DNA from 2 places in the Actinoplanes sp. ATCC 53533 genome. Region 1 is predicted to be linked to the other one. Evidence: riboswitches for the same ligand, from Rfam matches in the RefSeq annotation. Region 1 holds a riboswitch; the other holds the start of a gene.
The links. Region 1 has a riboswitch for cyclic di-AMP ahead of DMB66_RS28555 (hypothetical protein). Riboswitches for the same ligand answer to the same signal wherever they lie in the genome.

Region 1 (5,163 bases):
GCCCGCTGCCGTACGCCGAGGCGGGTTACGGCTTCCCCGAGTCGGGTCAGACGATGGTCAACGTCACCAACGCCAAGCTCATGCGCCTGCTCGTCGACGACGAGCCGTTCGACGTGCGGTATGGCGAGCTGCGCTCCCACGAGCGCAGCCTGGACCTGCGCGCGGGCACGCTGGAGCGGGTCGTGGAGTGGGTCTCGCCCTCCGGGCAGGCTATCCGCGTCCGCACGGTCCGGATGGTGTCCTTCACCCATCGTGCGATCGTCGCCTTCCTCTACGAGGTCGAGCCGCTCGACGCCTCCGCCCGGCTGATCCTGCAGTCCGAGCTGGTGGCCAACGAGCAGCTTCCGCCGACCAGCAAGGACCCGCGGGTCGCGGCGGTGCTGGACCACCCGCTGCAGGCCGAGGAGATGCTGGAGCAGCGCACCGGCGGCCTGCTCGTGCACCGGACCAAGGCCAGCGATCTGCGGATGGCCGCGGCGATGGAGCACCTGGTGGAGACGCCGGGCAAGCACGCCGTCACCACCGAGGGCCACCCGGACTGGCTGCGCACCACCGTCGCCTGCAAGCTCGAGCCGGGCCAGAAGCTCCGGGTCGTGAAGATCGCCGCGTACGGCTGGTCGAGCAACCGGTCGCTGCCCGCGGTGCGCGACCAGGTCGGTGCCGCGCTCGCCAGCGCCCGGCTGGACGGCTGGGAGGGCCTGGTCGAGGCCCAGCGGGAATACCTGGACGCGTTCTGGGACCACTCCGACGTCAAGGTCGAGGGTGACCCCGAGGTGCAGCAGGCCGTCCGCTTCGGCCTCTTCCACACCCTGCAGGCCGGTGCCCGCGCCGAGCAGCGGCCGATCGGCTCCAAGGGCCTCACCGGCCCCGGCTACGACGGCCACACGTTCTGGGACGCGGAGACCTTCGTGCTGCCGGCCCTGACCTACACCCAGCCGGCGGCGGCCGCGGACGTGCTGCGCTGGCGGCACTCCACTCTGGATCTCGCCCGGGAGCGCGCGCAGACCCTCGGCCTGCAGGGCGCGGCCTTCCCGTGGCGCACCATCCGCGGGCAGGAGTGCTCGGCGTACTGGCCCGCCGGCACCGCCGGGTTCCACATCGGAGCCGACATCGCCGACGCCGTGCGGCGCTACGTCTCGGCGACCGGCGACCACGACTTCGAGCGCGAGTACGGCCTGGAGCTGCTCATCGAGACCGCCCGGCTGTGGCGCTCGCTCGGGCACCACGACCGGCACGGCCGCTTCCACATCGACGGCGTCACGGGCCCGGACGAATACACAGCCGTGGTCAACGACAACGTCTACACCAACCTGATGGCGCAGCAGAACATGCTCGCCGCGGCGGACGCGGCCAAGCGCCATCCGGAACTGGCCCGCAAGCTGGGCGTGGACGACGAGGAGTCGGCGTCCTGGCGGGATGCGGCGGCGTCGGTGCACATCCCGTACGACCGCGAGCTGGCCGTGCACCAGCAGTCGGAGGGCTTCACCCGGCTGCAGGAGTGGGACTTCGAGAACACTCCGCCGGAGGCCTACCCGCTGCTGCTGAACTACCCGTACTTCGACCTGTACCGCAAGCAGGTGGTCAAGCAGGCCGACCTGGTCATGGCGATGTACGTGCGCGGTGACGCCTTCACGCCGGAGGAGAAGGCCCGCAACTTCGCGTACTACGACGCCCGTACCGTGCGGGACTCGTCGCTGTCGGCCTGTGTGCAGGCCGTGATGGCCGCCGAGGTGGGCTTCGTGGAGCTGGCCCACGACTACCTGGGCGAGGCCGCCCTGATGGACCTGCACGACCTGCACCAGAACGCCCGCGACGGCGTGCACGTGGCGTCGCTGGCGGGTTCCTGGATCGCCCTGGTGGCGGGCCTGGGCGGGATGCGGGACTTCAACGGGCAGCTGTCCTTCGCGCCCCGGCTGCCGAGCCGGATCACCGGTCTGGAGTTCTCGCTGCTCTGGCGTGGCCTGCGACTGCGGGTGGAGGTGACGGCGGAGGAGGTCACCTACTCGCTGCGCAACGGCGGCGGCTCGGCCCGTCTCGACCTGCTGCACCACGGCAAGGAGGTCACCATCACCCAGGTGAAGCCGGTCGTGCTGCCGATCCCGCCGGCGCCGCCGACCGGCCCGGCGCCGACCCAGCCGGCCGGTCGCTCCCCGGTCCGCCGGGCCACCCGGGCCTGAAGACCGAAAAAGAAAGAAGCCCCCGGTCCTCCGCGAGGAGGACCGGGGGCTTCTTCGCGCTGTCGCGCTAAAGCATGGAGACGTGTACGTGGTCCGTATGGTCGCTGGGGCCGCTGTACGAGTGCCAGCCGCTGGCGGGCTGCCAGATCTGCTTGTTCCAGATCACGTAGAGGATGCCCAGTCGGTCGGCGTTACGCACCAGGAAGGCCATCAGGTTGTTGCCGTACTCCCGGGTGTCCCGGTTGTGCCAGGGCGAGAATCCGCTCTTCTGCAGGGACCAGTCGCAGGCGCGGCCCTTGGGATGCTCGAACGGGCCGCCGTTGCGGTGACAACCGACGAATCGGTTGAACCCCGCCTTCTTCACTTCCTTGTACATGTGCGAGGTGCGCGCCGTGATGCAGCCACCCGTGGTCGGGTCGTCGACGTTGCAGGACTCCGGGCCGAACTCGCCGTCGGAGTTGCGCGGCGCCGGCGCGGCGACCTTGGACTTGGCGACCACGAAGCCGCCGGTCACCGTCTTGCCGCCGACCTGGGCCAGGGCCTTCTCGGCCGATTCCTTCTGCTTTGCCATCAGCGCGAAGTTCTGCTTCTGGGTCTTGACCTCTTGGTCGAGGCGGGCCTTGGCCTTGCTCACCGCGTCGATGGCCTCGTCGAGCTCGCGCAGCTTGCCGTCGTTGAGGGCGTTGATCTCCTCAAGGGAGACCGCCTTCTTGAGGAAGCCGTCCGGGCCGTCGGTGTTGAGCAGGAAGCCCATCGTCGATATGCCGCCGGTGCGGTATTGCTGCGCGGCGACCGCACCCACCTCGGGCAGCAGCTTGTCGCGCTTCGCCTCGGCGTCCTTGACGCGCAGGGAGTAGCCGAGCTGAGCCTTGGTCGACTTCGCGACCGCCGCCTTCGCCGTCAGGTAACGCCGGCCCGTGGAGTCGAGCACGTCGTTCAACAGCGGATTGTCGTCGCCGTCGTCGGCGGTGGCCGCCGGGTCGTCCGGGGCGGCATTCGCCGGGGATGCGGGCGCGAACATCATCGCGACCGCGGCGAGCGGTGCCAGGGCGAGAATCTGCCACCGGCGGGGTCTTGCCGTCATTCAGAATCCTTCCGCGTGACCACCGGCCGGGTTAGCTGACGGGTTCGGGACGGAAGCGATCCCTACCACTGACTCGTGGATTCACCCCGGTGTCTCTGTGGTTCCCCGGCTCATCTTGCGACGATTAGATGGTGGGCTGCCGGTGCCTTGGGGGCGGCACCTCTGTGGCAGTAACCGGCGGCCAGCTTACCTGACAACGGCCCAGGTGGCAGGCCTCCCGCGGGCGTAAAAGCGTTACCGCACAACGACTTTCCGTTACCACTCGATGGAATGACGAGGTCATGGGCCGTAACGACATATCAATGTGAGTCGTTGCACTCTCTCTGTAGTCGCTCACCCCGAGTGCTTAGTCGGTCGCATAGGGTACGACGACTGTCGATTCCTAGCATTGATGGGTAGTCTTCGTCACGGTCTCAGCGCAGACCGCCGCCTAATCGCCGCAAGGCGAGCCGGGGAACCACCCGAGTAATGGGGTGAATCGGATCAGCGTGCCCGCGCGGATCCGTAGGGATCACTTCCATCCCGAACCCGTCAGCTAACCCGGTCGGCGGCCGACGGAAGGAATGTTCGTGAGGTTCAAACCCGTCCGCCGGCGATTAGCGACCGTGCTCGCGGTCCTCGTCGCCACCACAGGGCTGGCGCTCGCCGCCCCCACCTCCGCCTCCGCGGCCCCCCGCCCCCTCGCCGCGCCGGGCGACTCGGGCGACGACGGCGAGGGCGGCTCGAAGTCCCTGGTCCAGCAGCTCGAAGAGGCGTCCAAGGGCTTCGTCGAGGCCAAGGAAGCCCTGGAGCGTTCCAAAAAGCGTCAGCAGCAGCTGACCGCCAAGCTCAAGGAGATCGACGCCGATCTCGGCCCCAAGCAGGCGGCGCTGGACAAGATCGTCCAGCAGACGTACCGCACCGGCCGGCTCGGGCCGATGGCGGCGCTGATCACCGCCAACTCCGCCGACAGCATGCTGGACCGGGCGCAGACCCTGGAGATGATCGCCGTCAAGCAGGACCGCGCGGTGCGCGATCTCAAGGGCGTCAAGACCCAGCAGCAGCAGGCGAAGGTGGCGATCGACACCGCAGTCCGTGATGGGCAGCGTCAGGTCGACGTCATGGCCAAGCGCAAGAACCAGGCGGAGAGCGCCCTCAAGGCGGCCAACGCCGCCAGCGCGGCGAACGACTCGTCCGGCGACAGCGGATCAACTACTACCAGCAGCGGCGGCGGCGGCAACAGCTCAGTGGCCTCGGCCGCCCGGCGCAACTCGGACGGCTCGCTGCCGGACGAGTCGTGCAGCGTCAACGACCCGACCACTTCGGGCTGCATCACACCGCGCACCCTGCACGCGATGCAGGAGGCGAAGAAGGATGGTTTCACCCGCTTCGTCGCGTGCTTCCGCGAGCAGAACAGCGGTGAGCACCCGAAGGGCCGGGCCTGCGACTTCGCCGCCGACAAGAACGGCTTCGGCGGCGACGCGACCGGGAGCAGCAAGGATTACGGCAACCGGCTGGCGAACTATTTCATCAGTAACGCCAGCCGGCTCGGTGTGCTCTACGTCATCTGGTTCCGGCGGATCTGGCTGCCCAGCAGCGGCTGGAAGTCGTATTCCGGCGCCGGCGGCGACCCGTCGAGCGATCACACCAACCACGTGCACCTGTCGATGCGCTGACCGAGGGGAGTGCGGGGCCTACCGCTTGACGTAGGCCTCGTACTCCTTCAGCACGTCGTCGGTGGGTCCGTCGGCGCGGATCAGGCCGGACTCGAGCCAGATGGCCCGCTCGCAGGTGTCCCGGATCGACTGCTCGCTGTGGCTCACCAGGAAGACCGTGCCGGCTTGCGCGCGCAGTTCACGCACCCGCTGCTCGCTGCGCCGGCGGAACTTGGCGTCACCGGTGGCCAGTGCCTCATCGATGAGC
Region 2 (5,163 bases), on a different contig from region 1:
CGCCGCGGGCGGGAAGGCTTGGGTGGCCCTGGAAGACCGGTGCGGCAAGGCCATCATCCCGACCCCATGATCGGTCGGTGGTAGCGACGACGACTACGAGCCCTGATCACCGGGCGGCCGCACCAGCAGTCTCTGCCACAGGCGAGAGGGCATGGTTGGGCGAGGGCCCGCCGTGCTCGTCGGGCGGAGCACGACGTTGATCGTCCGGCTGGCGGGTAGAGCGAGAGACGTCGACTCTGGAGCACGGGAGGTCAACGCCGTCATGGTGACCGCCGTGTTGCTGGTGGCCCCAACCCTGGTGTGGCCCATGCTCGCGGCAATCCCGGCCAGCCTCGCCCGCATCGGCCTCACTCTGCGAGTCCTGCCCACGCCACTCACTGCGGCAACGGTGGCAGCGGGAAAGCCTCCACGGCGTGACGCCGATGCTGCCGTGCATCTACGCCATGGGCGCCGTGCGCAAAGCCCGTTTGTCACGTCGCAGTTCGTTGCGTCTACGCCATCCGTACCGGGTCACGCCTTGCGGCTTGAACACCGAGAGAGTCACGGCGATGAGCAACAGCACCAGGCCGCCGGCCGAGTGGGGCAGTGTGCCGGGCAATCCGCGGGGGTCGGCGCTGGTCGCCGCGGTCGTTGCCAGGTGGGTCACGGTCTGCGTCTCGAGCAGCAAGACGGCGGCGGCGAAGGCGGTCAGCAGCAGTTTCGCCAGCACCCAGTAGTGCCGTAGGAGACCCCACGGCGTGCCCAGCGCGTTGACGATCCCGATGAGCACTGACGCGAGGGCCAGCGGGACGATCACGGACGTGACGATGACCTCCATTGTGGCGTACGCGCCCCGCACCGTCTGGATGTCTTGGCTGGTTACGGCGGTGATGTCGACCGCAAGGTAGGCCAAGATCGCGCCGAGCCAGCCGACCGAGGTGGTGACGTGCGCGGTGAGCACGACTTTGCGTAGGCGGGGCGGCATGGTCATCGGTAGCTGCTCGCCCTGGCCGGCCGGCTGTGCCGGTCGCCGCCCGGGGAGACCGGCAGGTCGACGCTACTGAGCGCCGCCGGCCGGCCGGCACCGCTGTGCCGACCGGGGCCGTGGCTTCCCCCAAGGCCGGTGAGTTTCGCGATGACCACCAGCAGGACGAAGGCACCGACGACGATCGCGGATACCTTCACCCACCGTGGCGTCTTGGGCTGCCCGCCGGAAGGCGACCCATGGCCGGGTTTCGCGTCAGATCCGTCACTTGCGGCCGGGGAGCGGGGCGGGTCCACCATGACAATCCTCCGTCATCGATCATCGTTTGCGAGACACTATGTATATATCAAAGCACACTGTCGCGGTATCGACGTGGTGTTATAGTTTGCGGGTGCCGAAGCTGTGGGACACGACGATCGAGGCGCACCGTCGCACGGTGCGCGAGGCGATCCTGGAAACCACGTGGGCCTTGGTGAGAGAGCACGGGTTGATGTCGGTCACGATGAGTCAGATCGCCAAGCAGGCCGGCGTCGGTCGCGCCACGCTGTACAAGTACTTCCCGGACGTCGAGGCGATCCTGGCCGCCCATCACGAACGTCACGTTGCCGGTCACCTGACCGAACTCGCCGAGCTGCGGGCCAAGCCGAGCAAGCCGTACGACAAGCTCCAAGCAGTACTGGGCCGGTACGCGCTCATCTGTTATTACCGCAAGCGACACGGAACCGAGGAACTCGCGGCCCTCCTCCACCGCGGGGAGCGGGTCTCCGGTGCGGAACAGCAGCTCATCGACCTGTTTCAAGACCTGCTGGCCGAGGTCGCCGCCGCAGGGGAGTTGCGCGATGATGTCGCGCCTGACGAGCTTGCGACCTACTGCCTCCACGCGCTCGGCGCAGCCGGCAGTCTGCCGTCCGAAGCGGCAGTGAACCGACTTGTCGCGGTAGCCCTGACCGGGCTGCGACCTACGCGCAGGGGCAGCGTGAAGCCCGACGCGACCTGATCTCCCAAACCGCGGGGTTGCCGAGATGAAAGGACATCGCTACCGACGCGGTTCCCGCGCCATGACGAAGAGCACCCTTGGACCGATGGTGCGCGACGGAAAGGACACGCCGGGCGATTCATGTGGTGTTTCTGCCGGCGTGCACCTCAGCGGCGGGTTGGGCATAACGGTCTGGGTCGGCGACTGTGTTGACGGCAGCAGACATGCGCCGTCCGGTCCTGCCGGCCTGGGGTGCTCTTTCACAGCTTGCAAGTCGTGAAGGGCGGCTCGAGGAAGTGCCGTGCGGGGATCGAAGGACATGACGTCGGCGCCACCCCAGGCCCGCGCCGACCACATCGAAGTGGTCCGTCGGCCGGGCCCGCGCTTCGCTGGCGCTGCCATTCGCATGAGGCGACAACGCTTCCCCTGCCGCACGTTGCTCATTTGGGGAATGCCAGTGGAGCACGACCGAAAGGGCGCGCTCCACTTCATGAGTCGGCAGTTATCGTCAGGCGGAGACGAGGCGCCGTACGACGTAGCTGTTGCTGTAGACCTTCTGCTTCTGGACGGTCTTGCCGGCGCGGGGGGAGGCCCACATGTAGCCGCCGCCGGCGTAGATGCCGACGTGGGTGCCGTAGGAGCCGGAGCGGAAGACCAGCAGGTCGCCGGCCTTCTTGTTGCCCTTGCTGACGGCCTTGCCGTACTTCTGCTGCGAGTTGGCCTTGTGCGGCAGCTTCTTGCCGACGGCCTTCTTGTAGACGTACATGGTGTAGCCGGAGCAGTCGAACTGCCTGGGGCCGGCGGCGCCGAAGACGTAACGGGCACCCCTGTGCTTCGCGGCCTCGGCAATCACCTTGGCCGCGTTGTTCTTCACAGTGATCTTCGTCTGGCTGCTGCGCACCGAGGCGAAGCCCTTGGTGCCGGCGAAGACGGTCCGGTAGTACAGCGAGCCGCCGGGCTTGGTCAGGAAGGACGCCACGCCCTTGGAGTTGGTCGACTTGGTCACCCAGGTCTTCCACGCCTTGCCGCCACGGATCTGCAGCTTGACCTTGCCGGTGACGGCCTTGCCGGTCTTCGGGTTGATCAGCTTGGTGGTCACCCGAACCGTCTTGCCCGCCGCGATCGACTTCCTGTTGTAGGAATTCGTGATGCGGGGCTTGACGGTCGCCGCTGCCGCTGCCGCTGCCGTGACGGGGACCGGCGCGGCGGATGCCGGCGCGGTGGCGACCAGCTGGCCGGCGCAGAGGCAGAGACCCAGGGACAGAGCGATGGAACCGGTGCCGGTCTTGCGGGGGCGCCGGTGCGAGGTGCGTTCGTGCACGGTAGAGATATCCCTCCGGCACGCCTGCGAGGTTAGCTGTCGGGTTCGGGCGGGAAGGTTGCCCGGCCACCGCAATGGTGGCTTCACCCCGAGGTCCTCATCGGTTCGCCGCGAGCGGCGTTCCGTGGGACCGAATCTGGGTCCCCCGTCCCTGCCCCCGTATGCCTGTGTCGTTGTTCGCGATCACGATCGCGCCGCTCGGACCGGGGCAGGGCTCGGCGTGGTCCGTGGCGGTGCGAGCGGCGAGCGGTTGCTTACCGGCTCACCCTTGCTACCCGATTTCCGGCCGGACCGCTGGGGTGGTTTCGACTACCGAACGTGTTTGGCACATGGAACACTGTCCGGTTTGTAACCGCGCTGTGACAAATGCCGGTACTTACCGTGTTGAAGTGATCACCATTCGTCGAGGGTTACGGGTGAAACACAACACACAAAAAGCCGCATCGAGGTCGATCATGGCCTGAGTCAAGGTCGGGAGAATGTGGCCGTAAACGCCCCCAGCGGCGGAAACTCGGCGCCGGGCGGTGGGGTGGAGATCATCCGTTCGGTGGAGGGCGCGGCCGGGCGGTGGGTGAACCGTTACGTCCACAGGGCCAAACCGATGCCGCGCAGCGACAGCCCCGGGGGTGCAGCTCGCACGGAGCACGTGAATGTGGACCCTTGAGCGGGCTGAACGACGGTGGATCAGCCCGCTCAAGGGTCACTGCCTCAGTGCTGTGCGGTCAGCGGGTCGCCGCCACAGCAGGCCGCCCGGTGGCCTGTGGCGGGTGCTCGCGGGGGCCCAAGTGCCCCTGCCGGCCCAGGACCGCGATCCCGGTCGCGCGGATCAGGCCGGTCGCGACCAGTGCGACCCAGGGCAGCCAAAGCCAATGGTACGAAGGCGGCTGCCATCACGAGCAGGCCTCTGGTGATGGCCTGGGCGGGTGTCCACCGTGCTGTCACCCAGCCGGTGAGGCGCACCTGACCCAGCACGGTCAGCAACCCGGAGACGGCGAACAGGATCGCCACGCCGGTCTCGCCGCCGGTGACCCGCCGCACCTCGATGGGCAGCCCGAGATAGACCTGGAAGTTCAGCACGTAGGAGCCGATCATCGCCACCGAGAACAGCAGGAACGAGCGGTGGCGAGCACCTGGCGCCAGGCTTTCCGGATGAACAGAGCATCCGTAGCAAGTGTTTCAATTGCATCTATGCTCGGTGCCGCGTCGGGACCTGCCGCCTGGCTTGATCGGCGTCGCTGCCGCTCGCGCTCACCGGGTGCGCGAGCGCGGAACCGCCGCCGGCACCGCATGAGCCACCCGGCACTCTGCCGCCCAGCGCTGCCGATCCCCTCGTACTGACGACCACGGCGAGCGTCCCCTCGGTGGCGGAATCGTCGTCGATGGGGTGCTCGTCACTCAGCCCAGGCCGGGCAAGTTCCGCGCGTTCGACGCCACGTGCCCCCACCGCGGAGTGCGGGTCAGCCCGCCCAGCGACGGTGTCATCACCTGCATGGCCCACAACTCCCGGTTCCAGGAGAGCGACGGCGCCCGCATCAGCGGACCGGCGACCGGCCGGCTCGCCAGAATCTCGGTCTCTGTGCAGGGCGAGAGCATCGTCATCCCCTGACCGAGAGACCGACGAGCGATCAGGTACCGAGTCCGCGTCCAAGGTGGGCACCGTGGATCCCAGGCGCGGCAGGCTCCATGTCTCGACGCGGGCGGTCCATGCCGGCGCGAATGTCCGACGCTGGGTGGGGAGAGGGCGGGACGCACAGGGTAGTTTCTCCACGTCCACCACCACAGAATCGGATGTAGACACATTGGCTCTGAAGCGGCGACCCGTGGTGAGGACCGACCCGCCCCCGGCGCCCGCGGATCCGCCTCGTCCCTCATCCACGTCAGGACGCACACGATTCGTCCTGC

Region 2: it holds a riboswitch for cyclic di-AMP, as region 1 does, so the genes downstream of both, DMB66_RS22985 (C40 family peptidase) here and DMB66_RS28555 (hypothetical protein) in region 1, are expected to answer to the same signal.

Annotation. Positions count from the first base shown of each region.
Region 1 covers NZ_QHHV01000094.1:30-5,192, reverse strand. The annotation lists gene DMB66_RS28565 (glycoside hydrolase family 65 protein) at 1-2,177, shown strand, start outside; gene DMB66_RS28560 (hypothetical protein) at 2,245-3,261, opposite strand; cyclic di-AMP (ydaO/yuaA leader) riboswitch at 3,265-3,402, opposite strand; cyclic di-AMP (ydaO/yuaA leader) riboswitch at 3,679-3,827, shown strand; gene DMB66_RS28555 (hypothetical protein) at 3,831-4,916, shown strand; partial or broken gene DMB66_RS28550 (ABC transporter ATP-binding protein) at 4,935-5,163, opposite strand, start outside.
Region 2 covers NZ_QHHV01000067.1:38,059-43,221, reverse strand. The annotation lists gene DMB66_RS23005 (hypothetical protein) at 1-70, shown strand, start outside; gene DMB66_RS23000 (DUF2269 domain-containing protein) at 437-970, opposite strand; gene DMB66_RS22995 (hypothetical protein) at 967-1,164, opposite strand; gene DMB66_RS22990 (TetR/AcrR family transcriptional regulator) at 1,356-1,961, shown strand; gene DMB66_RS22985 (C40 family peptidase) at 2,449-3,261, opposite strand; cyclic di-AMP (ydaO/yuaA leader) riboswitch at 3,268-3,391, opposite strand; gene DMB66_RS62665 (hypothetical protein) at 3,970-4,353, opposite strand; gene DMB66_RS22975 (Rieske (2Fe-2S) protein) at 4,646-4,867, shown strand.